DNA from 3 places in the Nocardioides ginkgobilobae genome. Region 2 is predicted to be linked to each of the others. Evidence: predicted binding sites of a transcription regulator. Region 2 holds the regulator's gene; each other region holds the start of a gene.
The links. The regulator HrcA, encoded in region 2, represses chaperone genes, less so after heat shock. The targets are predictions, from matches to a motif close to TTGGCACTCGNNNNNNNCGAGTGCCAA.
Positions count from the first base shown of each region.

Region 1: a site for HrcA is predicted at 1,194-1,220, ahead of groL (chaperonin GroEL). Genes of this name have one in related genera too.
Region 3: a site for HrcA is predicted at 1,508-1,534, ahead of ACYVID_RS12820 (FmdB family zinc ribbon protein). Genes of this name have one in related genera too.

Region 1 covers NZ_BAAGUS010000001.1:439,787-443,055, reverse strand. The annotation lists gene ACYVID_RS02210 (DUF2157 domain-containing protein) at 1-163, opposite strand, end outside; gene ACYVID_RS02205 (ATP-grasp domain-containing protein) at 276-1,145, shown strand; gene groL (chaperonin GroEL) at 1,350-2,978, shown strand; gene ACYVID_RS02195 (DUF2786 domain-containing protein) at 3,268-3,269, opposite strand, start outside.
Region 2 covers NZ_BAAGUS010000005.1:190,340-193,608, reverse strand. The annotation lists gene dnaJ (molecular chaperone DnaJ) at 5-1,177, opposite strand; gene hrcA (heat-inducible transcriptional repressor HrcA) at 1,264-2,319, opposite strand; gene ACYVID_RS07245 (hypothetical protein) at 2,492-3,202, shown strand; gene ACYVID_RS07240 (MBL fold metallo-hydrolase) at 3,224-3,269, shown strand, end outside.
Region 3 covers NZ_BAAGUS010000013.1:28,247-31,515, forward strand. The annotation lists gene ACYVID_RS12810 (large conductance mechanosensitive channel protein MscL) at 1-200, opposite strand, end outside; gene ACYVID_RS12815 (SAF domain-containing protein) at 252-935, opposite strand; gene ACYVID_RS12820 (FmdB family zinc ribbon protein) at 1,109-1,456, opposite strand; gene ACYVID_RS12825 (penicillin acylase family protein) at 1,564-3,269, shown strand, end outside.

The DNA of each region.
Region 1 (3,269 bases), on a different contig from region 2:
CGCCGATCGCGGTCAGCAGGCGCACCACCGGCAGGCGGCGGGTCGAGGCGGCGTACCGCCCCAGGATGGCCTCGGACTGCCGCGCGTCGATGGTCCCGTCGCCCTGCCACAGCCGGACCTGGTCCTCGAGCCACTCCAGGCGCGCGGACGAGATGGTGGTCATGGGTACAGCATGGCGCCGGAGGGCCTCCCGGTGCGGGAGTCGTCGTGCTCGGGTCGGGGGGACCTCGGTCCCCAGCAGGGGGCGGGTCGAGCCGGCTCCTAGGGTGGCGCGCATGCCCACCGTGCTGCTCGCCACCTGCTCGCTGCTCCCCGACGGCGAGGAGGCCGGGCACCTGCTGGTGCCGGCGCTGGCCGAGCACGGGATCGACGCCCGCTGGGTGGTCTGGGACGACCCGGCCGTGGACTGGGCCAGCGCGGACCTGGTGGCGGCGCGCTCGACGTGGGACTACCACCGCCGCCTGCCGGAGTTCCTGGCCTGGGCGCGGGCGGTGGAGGCGCAGGTGCCGCTGCTCAACGGGGCCGACGTCTTCGCCTGGAACGCCGACAAGTCCTACCTGCTGGACCTCGCCGACGGTGCCCTGGCGGTGCCGGTCGTGCCGACCCGGTTGCTCGAGGACCGGGACCTGGTGCCCACGCTGCGGGCCACGATCGAGGAGCTCGGCACCGTGCTGGTCAAGCCCCGCACGGGTGCCAACGGGCTGGGCGTGGTGCTCGCGGAGTCCGTGGCCGACCCGCGGCTGGAGCACCTCACGGCCGGGCCGTGGGTCGTGCAGCCGGTCGTCGAGTCGGTGCGTACCGAGGGGGAGACCTCGGTCTTCGTGCTGGGTGGTCGCGCGACCAGCCAGGTCGACAAGGTCCCGGCCGACGGCGAGGTGCGCGTGCACGAGGCGTTCGGGGGGCGCTCGCGCCCGGTCGAGCTGCGCGCGGAGGCGGTCGAGGTCTCCCTGGCGGCGGTCGCTGCCGCCGTACGTCGGCTGGGACGGGAGCTTCCCTACGCCCGGGTCGACCTGATGCGGCTGGCCGACGGCACGCTCGCGGTCAGCGAGCTGGAGCTGATCGAGCCCGGGCTCTACCTCGACGTGCACCCGGACAACGCGCAGCACTTCGCCGCCACCGTCGCGGAGGCGCTGGCCGCCCGCTGAGGCGGGGGAGGCGTTTGCACTCGCCGGGTGCGAGTGCTAAACATGACGGTGGCACTCTCCTCATGAGAGTGCCAAGACACCCCGGTCCGGGGAGTCGAGGTCGCACCCCATCGGCGGGAAGGGTCCGTCGGTGGCGCGGCCGTCCGTCGCGGGCGACTGACCGGACCTCCACAACTCTTATGTTGCGAGGAGATCGCAGGAGTTATGCCGAAGCTGATTGCATTCGACGAGGAGGCCCGCCGCGGCCTCGAGCGGGGCATGAACACCCTCGCCGACGCCGTCAAGGTGACCCTCGGTCCCAAGGGCCGCAACGTCGTGCTCGAGAAGAAGTGGGGCGCCCCCACGATCACCAACGACGGTGTGTCCATCGCCAAGGAGATCGAGCTCGAGGACCCCTACGAGAAGATCGGTGCCGAGCTCGTCAAGGAGGTCGCGAAGAAGACCGACGACGTCGCGGGCGACGGCACCACCACCGCGACCGTGCTGGCCCAGGCCATGGTCCGCGAGGGCCTGCGCAACGTGGCCGCCGGCGCGAACCCGATGGGGCTCAAGCGCGGCATCGAGGCCGCCGTGGCCGCCGTCTCCGAGAAGCTCCTCGGCATGGCGACCGACATCGAGACCCGTGAGCAGATCGCGGCCACCGCGACCATCTCCGCCGGTGGCGACACCACCGTCGGCGACGCCATCGCCGAGGCGATGGACAAGGTCGGCAAGGAGGGCGTGATCACGGTCGAGGAGTCGAACACCTTCGGCATCGACCTCGAGCTCACCGAGGGCATGCGGTTCGACAAGGGCTACATCTCGGCGTACTTCGCGACCGACATGGAGCGCATGGAGGCCGTCCTCGAGGACCCCTACATCCTCATCGCCAACCAGAAGGTCTCCAACGTCAAGGACCTGCTGCCGATCCTCGAGAAGGTCATGCAGTCGGGCAAGCCGCTGCTGATCATCGCCGAGGACACCGACGGCGAGGCGCTGTCGACCCTGGTCGTCAACAAGATCCGCGGCACCTTCAAGTCCGTCGCCGTCAAGGCCCCGGGCTTCGGTGACCGTCGCAAGGCCATGCTGCAGGACATCGCGATCCTCACCGGCGGCCAGGTCATCTCCGAGGAGGTCGGCCTCAAGCTGGAGAACACCGGCCTGGAGCTGCTCGGCCAGGCCCGCAAGGTCGTCATCACCAAGGACGAGACCACCATCGTCGAGGGTGCCGGCGACGCCCAGCAGATCGAGGGTCGGGTCAACCAGATCCGCGCCGAGATCGAGAAGTCGGACTCCGACTACGACCGCGAGAAGCTCCAGGAGCGCCTCGCCAAGCTGGCCGGCGGCGTGGCCGTCATCAAGGTCGGCGCGGCCACGGAGGTCGAGCTCAAGGAGCGCAAGCACCGCATCGAGGACGCCGTCCGCAACGCGAAGGCTGCCGTCGAGGAGGGCATCGTCGCCGGCGGTGGCGTGGCGCTCATCCAGGCCGCCGCGGGTGCCTTCGACAAGCTCGAGCTCGAGGGTGACGAGGCCACCGGCGCCACCATCGTGCGCCTGGCCACCGAGGCCCCGCTCAAGCAGATCGCGATCAACGCCGGCCTCGAGGGCGGCGTCGTGGCGGAGAAGGTGCGCAACCTGACCCCGGGCCACGGCCTGAACGCCGCCACCGGCGAGTACGTCGACATGCTGAAGTCCGGCATCATCGACCCCGCCAAGGTGACCCGCAGCGCGCTGCAGAACGCCGCCTCCATCGCGGCGCTCTTCCTCACCACCGAGGCGGTCGTCGCGGACAAGCCCGAGAAGGCTGCCCCGATGCCCGGCGGCGACGGCGGCATGGGCGGCATGGACTTCTGAGTCCCGCCGCTCGTCCTGGCTGACGAGCACAGCAGCACCAGAGAGGCCCCGGCCGCGTGAGCGGTCGGGGCCTCTCGGCGTCAATGCGTCCGCGTGTCGTGGGGTTGTGCCCCTGGGCGAGCGCTCCGGCGCCCGCCCAGGGGCACGACCCGGACTCGTCACGGACCTCGGGCAATGCGCGCAGCAGCTCCTCGGGAAGCGTCAGCACCGGCTTGCCCGGCTCCTCGGACATCCGGGGTGCGTGGGGGCGACGCGGGCCGGTGGGAGCGGGGTGCCGCCGCGCCCTTGCTC
Region 2 (3,269 bases):
CGGGTCAGTGCGGGTTGAACGCGTCGCGCAGGCGGCCGAAGACCGACTTCGCGCCCGGCTTGACCGTGCCCTCGGGGGCCTCCTCGCCGCGCAGGGCGGCGAGCTCGCGCAGCAGCTCCTCCTGGCGTGCGTCGAGCCGGGTCGGCGTCTCCACGGCGAGGGTGACGACCAGGTCGCCGCGGCCGCCGCGCAGACCGGGGACCCCGCGCCCGCGCAGCACCTGCTCGGTGCCGGACTGGGTGCCGGGGCGGACGTCGAGCTCGAAGGAGGTCTCGAGGTCGGTGGTCGGCTCGCCGTCGACCACGTCGGCCTCCAGCGTGGGCATCTCGATGGTGGTGCCGAGCGCGGCCGCGGTCATCGGGACGGTCACGGTGCAGTGCAGGTCGTCGCCCTGGCGCTTGAAGACCGGGTGCGGGGCGACGTGGATCTCGACGTACAGGTCGCCGGCGGGGCCGCCGCCGGGGCCGACCTCGCCCTGCTCGGCGAGCTGGACCCGGGTGCCGGTGTCGACGCCCGCGGGGATCTTCACCGTCAGCGAGCGGCGCGAGCGGACCCGGCCGTCGCCGGAGCACTCGCGGCACGGGTCGGGGATGACGGTGCCGAAGCCGCGGCAGGCAGCGCACGGGCGCAGGGTGCGGATCTCGCCGAGGAAGGAGCGCTGGACGTGGGCGACCTCGCCCTGGCCGCGGCAGGTCTCGCACGGGATCGCGTGCGTGCCCGGCGCCGCGCCCTCGCCGGCGCAGGTGGAGCAGGTCACCGCGGTGTCGACCTTGATCTCCCGGGCGACGCCGAAGGCGGCCTCGGCGAGCTCGATCTCCAGGCGGATCAGCGCGTCCTGGCCGCGGCGCACGCGCGGACGCGGGCCCCGGCCGGTGCCGGTGCCCTGGGCACCGCCGCCGAAGAAGGCGTCCATGATGTCGGTGAAGGAGAACCCGGCGCCCGCACCGGCGCCGCCCATGCCGCCGAACGGGTCCCCGCCACGGTCGTAGGCCGCGCGCTTCTGCGGGTCCGAGAGCACCTCGTAGGCCCGCGAGACCTCGCCGAAGCGCTCCTTGGCGGAGGGGTCGGGGTTGACGTCGGGGTGGTACTGCCGGGCCAGCTTCCGGTAGGCCTTCTTGATGGTGGCCTCGTCGGCGTCTCGGGCGACGTCGAGGATCGCGTACAGGTCCTGGCTCACGGGCGGTTGCTTCCTGTCCTGTGCTCGGGTGCGGGGTGCTGGCTGGGGGTGGGCCGGCGGGGCCCGGCTGCTCCGGTGGGAGCGGGTCAGGCCTCGTCGAGGATGCGGGTGACGTAGCGGGCGACCGCGCGCACGGCTGCCATGGTGCCGGGGTAGTCCATGCGGGTCGGGCCGACGATGCCCAGGGTTGCCAACGACTGGTCCTCGGGGCCGTAGCCGGTGGAGACCGCGCTGGTGGAGGAGAGCTCCTCGTAGGGGCCCTCCGCGCCGATCCGGACGGTGACCAGCCCGCCGGTGCCCGCCTCGCCGAGGAGCTTGAGCAGCACGACGTGCTCCTCCAGCGCCTCGAGCAGGGGACGTACGGCGGAGTCGAAGCTGTCGCCGTAGCGCGCGAGGTTCGCGGCGCCGCCGACCGCCACCCGCTGGTCGGAGCGGTGGTCGCTCATCGCCTCCACGAGTGCCTCGACCACGGCACCGGTCGGGTCCGCGACCAGGCCGGGCGCCTGCTCGGGGTCCGGCTGCTGGAGGTCCGGCTGCGGGGTCACCGAGTCGCGGAGCGCGGTGACCGCGTCGGCGATCCGCTGCCCGACGGCGGCGAGCAGGACCCGGCTACGCAGGGCGGCCAGCTCCTCCTCGCCGAGCGGGGACGTGAGCTCGACCAGGCGCTGCTCGACCCGGCCGGTGCTGAGGATCAGCACGACCAGCAGCCGCTCCGGGGCGAGGGCGACGAGCTCGACGTGGCGGACGGTGGAGGAGGAGAGCGTGGGGTACTGCACGACGGCGACCTGGCGGGTCAGCTGCGAGAGCAGCCGCACCGAGCGCGAGACCACGTCGTCGAGGTCGACGGCGCCGTCGAGGAAGGAGGAGATGGCCCGCTTCTCCGCCGCCGAGAGCGGCTTGACGGTGGTGAGCCGGTCGACGAAGAGCCGGTAGCCCTTGTCGGTGGGGACGCGACCGGCGCTGGTGTGGGGCTGGGTGATGTAGCCCTCCTCCTCCAGCACCGCCATGTCGTTGCGGACCGTGGCCGGCGAGACGCCGAGGCCGTGCCGCTCGACCAGCGCCTTGGACCCGACCGGCTCCTCGGTGTGGACGTAGTCCTCCACGATGGCGCGGAGCACGGCGAGCCGACGGTCCTCCTGCACGGTCCACCTCCGAGGTCTGCGGTCGAGGCGGGCCCGGAGGCCCGCGGGGCCTGCGCTGGCACTCCGCAGGCCGGAGTGCCAATGCTACAAGCCGCGGGGTCGAGGTGCTGACAGGACCGTGAGGTCAGGTTAGGCTTGCCTAACTATTTCACCGACTCGTCTCGGAGGTCCCGTGCCGCTCGTCCGCTCCCCCCGAACCCAGCGCGACCCCTACTCCGTGGCGGCCCGCGCTCGGAGCGTGCTCGCCTGCCCCGCCGCCGCGGACCTGCGCCGGGACGGTCTGCCCGTCGACCTCGCCGAGGAGGTCCTCGGTCTCGACGACGACGCCGGGCGGCCCACCCTGGTGTGCCGCGCGGACGCGGCCCTGCTGACCGCGGCGGCGCGGCGCGAGGTGGTCTCGCTGCACCTCACCGGTGGCGTCGACGCGGGGGATCCTGCGCGGGCGGACCAGCTGCACCTCACCGGGCGCCTGGCGCTCGGGGCCGGCGAGCGCTGCGGCAGCTGCCCCGAGGAGCACCGCGTCGCCGTGCTCGAGCCGTCCGCGGTCGTCCTCACGGTGCGGGGGCGTGCCACCCCCGTCCCGGTCGCCGACTTCCTCTCCGAGGAGCACGTGCTCAACCGCGGCTACCTCACGCGCGCCGCGCAGCACGCCACGACCTGCCACGGCGAGGAGCTGCGGCGGGCGGTCTCGCGGCGCACCGGGCTCCCCCCGGCCCGGCTGCTGGCCGCCTCCCTCGGCGCGCTCACGCCTGCCGGCGTGGACCTGCGCTGGATCGACGCCGAGGGTGCGCACTCCGAGCGCCTGCGCTTCAGCCCACCCGCTGCCACCCCGGCCGAGCTGGGCGAGCTGCTGCGCCGGCACCTCGACGGCGGGGTGTGCTGAACCCGCTCCTAGGGTGGCGGCATGACCGCCAGTCCCCCAGCCCTCGTCGAGGTCGCTGACCGCGTGT
Region 3 (3,269 bases), on a different contig from region 2:
ACGAACGAGATCACCGCGTTCATGAAGGCGCCGAAGGAGTTCGCCTCGTTGCTGAAGATGTCGTCGACCGACGAGGGCAGCTGGGCGGTCAGCCAGTTGGTGAAGGTGGTGACGACCAGGCCGAAGGCGGTGCCGATGATGACCGCGACCGCGAGGTCGACGAGGTTCCCGCGGAGCAGGAAGTTCTTGAAGCCGCTCATGTGTGGCGCCCTCTCTGTGCGGCGGCCCGAGTGGCCGCGTCCGGCCGCAGGCTAGCGGGACCAGGCGTAGGTCAGGAAGGTCGCCGCGGCGGCGGTGGACACGCGCGGCAGCTCGGCCGCGGCCACGCCCAGGACAACGAGCCTCCCACCGGCCGGACCGACCGGTCCGGCCGCACCGGTGGAGGAGTCGGGGCCGGGCAGCGCGAGGACCGGCACCCCCTGGGCCACCACCTCCGACGTCGCGCCCTGCGGGTCGGTGGCGACCAGGTCGATGCGATCGCCCACCTGCAGCAGCCCGACCGTCCCGGCGTCGGGCAGCCGCACCGGCAGCGCGAGCCGGTCGGTGCCGGCCAGCGCCTCCTCGGCCCACGGCGCCCCCACGACGCGTACGCCGGTCAGCGGCTCGCCCCGTGACACCGGCCCGGCCAGCGTGCGGCCGGCCGGGTCCGTGAGCAGGTCGTCCGGCAGCGTCTCCGGCGGCAGCGCGACGGTGGTCAGGTCGGTCGACGCCAGCACGGCCCCGGCCGGCAGGTCGCGCGCCGCCACCGTCACCGCGACCACCTCCGGGGGAGGGGCGGCCACGGCCCGCACGCCCGCGACCACCGCGAGCGCGGCACACGCCGCGGCCAGCAGCCGGCGTCGCCCCAGCACGGCACGGCGCACCCGCCGCCGGGCGAGGGCCAGGCGGCGGCGTACGTCGGAGGGAGGAGGGGTGCCGGGTGCGTCGAGGGACATGCCCGGACGCTAGGCCGATCGGTCCGAGGGTGCGCCGCCCTCTCCACAGGTCCGGTCATCCGACCCGGTGGTCGAGGTGCGAGCGCAGCGAGCCTCGAGACCGGCGGTGGCGGGGTCTCGTGGCTCGCCGCCGGCGCTCCTCGCACCTCGACCGGCGAGGACCGGAGTGGCGGTCAGGAGGCGGCGGCGCTGCTGGTGCTCGGGCCGCCGGAGGAGCCGGAGGAGCTGGTGCTGCTGGAGGACGACGCGGCGGCGCCGGCCTTCTCGCCCGAGCCGGAGCTGGCGGAGCTCGACGAGCCGGAGTCCGTCGAGCCGGAGCTCCCGGCCGTGGAGCTGCTCGAGCTCGAGCGGCTGTCGGTGCGGTAGAAGCCGGAGCCCTTGAAGACGACGCCGACGGCGTTGTAGACCTTGCGCAGCCGGCCCTGGCACTGCGGGCACACGGTCAGCGAGGCGTCGGAGAAGCTCTGGACCTGCTCGAAGGCGTGGTCGCACTCGGTGCAGGCGTACTGGTAGGTCGGCATCGGGTCCCCTTCGGTGCAGGCGGGTGGCCGGGAGGTGTGGGCCGAGGTCGGCTGGCACTCTGCCCTGGCGAGTGCCAATGGTACGGCACGGCAGAATGGCTCGCACCATGAGCGAGGACACGCGCGCGGCCGTCCCCCTGCGCTGGTGGCGCGCGTTCCGCGGGCTGCCTGACGGGCTGCGCGTGACGACGTACGTCGCCGTCGGCCTGGTCCTGGCGCTGGTGGTGACGGGTCTGTTCGCCACCGCGCTGGTGCGGCGGCCGCTGCCCCAGGTCTCCGGGGAGGTCGAGGTCCCAGGGCTGTCGGCACCGGTGACGGTCCTGCGCGACGCAGCCGGGGTGCCGCACGTCTACGCCGAGACGACCGCCGACCTCGCGCTGGCCCAGGGCTACGTCACCGCGCAGGAGCGGTTCTTCCAGATGGACGTGCGCCGCCGCAGTGCGTCCGGCACCCTCGCCGCGCTGGTCGGCGAGGGCGCGCTGCCCGGCGACCGCGCTGCCCGCACCCTCGGCCTGCGCCGGGTCGCCGAGCGCGAGCTGGCGCTGCTCAGCCCCGACGCCCGCGCGTTCCTGGAGGCGTACGCCGACGGCGTGAACGCCTACCTCGCGCAGTCGGCGCCCTCGCAGCTGGCCGTGGAGTACACCCTGCTCGACCTCGACGGTGCCGACCTGGCCCCGGCCGACTGGTCGGCGGTCGACACCCTGACCTGGCTCAAGGCCTGGGGCTGGGACCTCGGGGGCGCGGCCGCGGCCGAGGACGAGGTCGCCCGGGTCCTGACCGCCGACGCGGTCGGCTCGACGCGCGCGGCGACGCTGTGGCCGACCCCGCCCGACGACGTGGTGCCCGTGGTCCCGGGAGGGGCCGTCGTGGACGCTCGCTTCGAGCCCGACGCCACCGAGACCACGACCCGCAACCCGCTGCGTCCCGCGCCGGGTCCTCCCGGAGCGGCCGCTCTCGCCGCGGCCGGAGCTGCCCTCGACGCCCTCCCGACGTGGGCCGGGCGCGGTCCCGGCGCCGGCAGCAACGCCGTGGTCGTCTCCGGGGAGCGCACCTCCACCGGCGCCCCGCTGCTGGCCGCCGACCCCCACCTCGCCACCGAGGTCCCCGGTCCCTGGATGCAGGTGGGCCTGCACTGCCGCGAGGTCGGACCCGCCTGTCCCTACGACGTGGCCGGCTTCTCCCTGCCCGGCGTCCCCGGCGTGGTGCAGGGTCACAACGCCGAGGTCGCGTGGGGCGCGGCCGCCGCCGGTCCCGACACCGCCGACCTGGTGGTCGAGCGGCTGCGTGCGGGCGCGGCCGGTGACGAGGTGCTCGTCGGCGAGCGCTGGCGTCCGGTGCGCACCCGCACCGAGACCATCGAGGTCGCCGGGGCCGAGGACGTCGAGATCGAGGTGCGCAGCACCCGGCACGGGCCGTTGCTCTCCGACGTCGATCCCGACGCTGCCGCCACGGGGGAGGCCTCCACCATCGGCCGGGGTGCGGACCTCGACGAGGAGCTGGCGGTCGCGGTGCAGTGGGTCGGCCTGCGGCCCGCGCCCTCCCTCGACGGGCTGCTCGGGCTCGCGCTCGCCGACGACGTGGAGGAGGCGCGCCGCGCGACGGCCGCCCTCGCCGTACCTCCCCTCGACGTCGTGCTCGCCGACCGCGCCGGCACGGTCGGCGTCCAGGTCGCGGGGGCCGTGCCCGTGCGCAAGTCCGGCCGCGACGGCACCCTGCCCGCCGCCGGCTGGCGCCCCGAGGACGACTGGACGGGTGAGGTCCTGCCGGCCACCGCCCTGCCGTTCACCACCGACCCGCTCGACGGCGTGGCGGT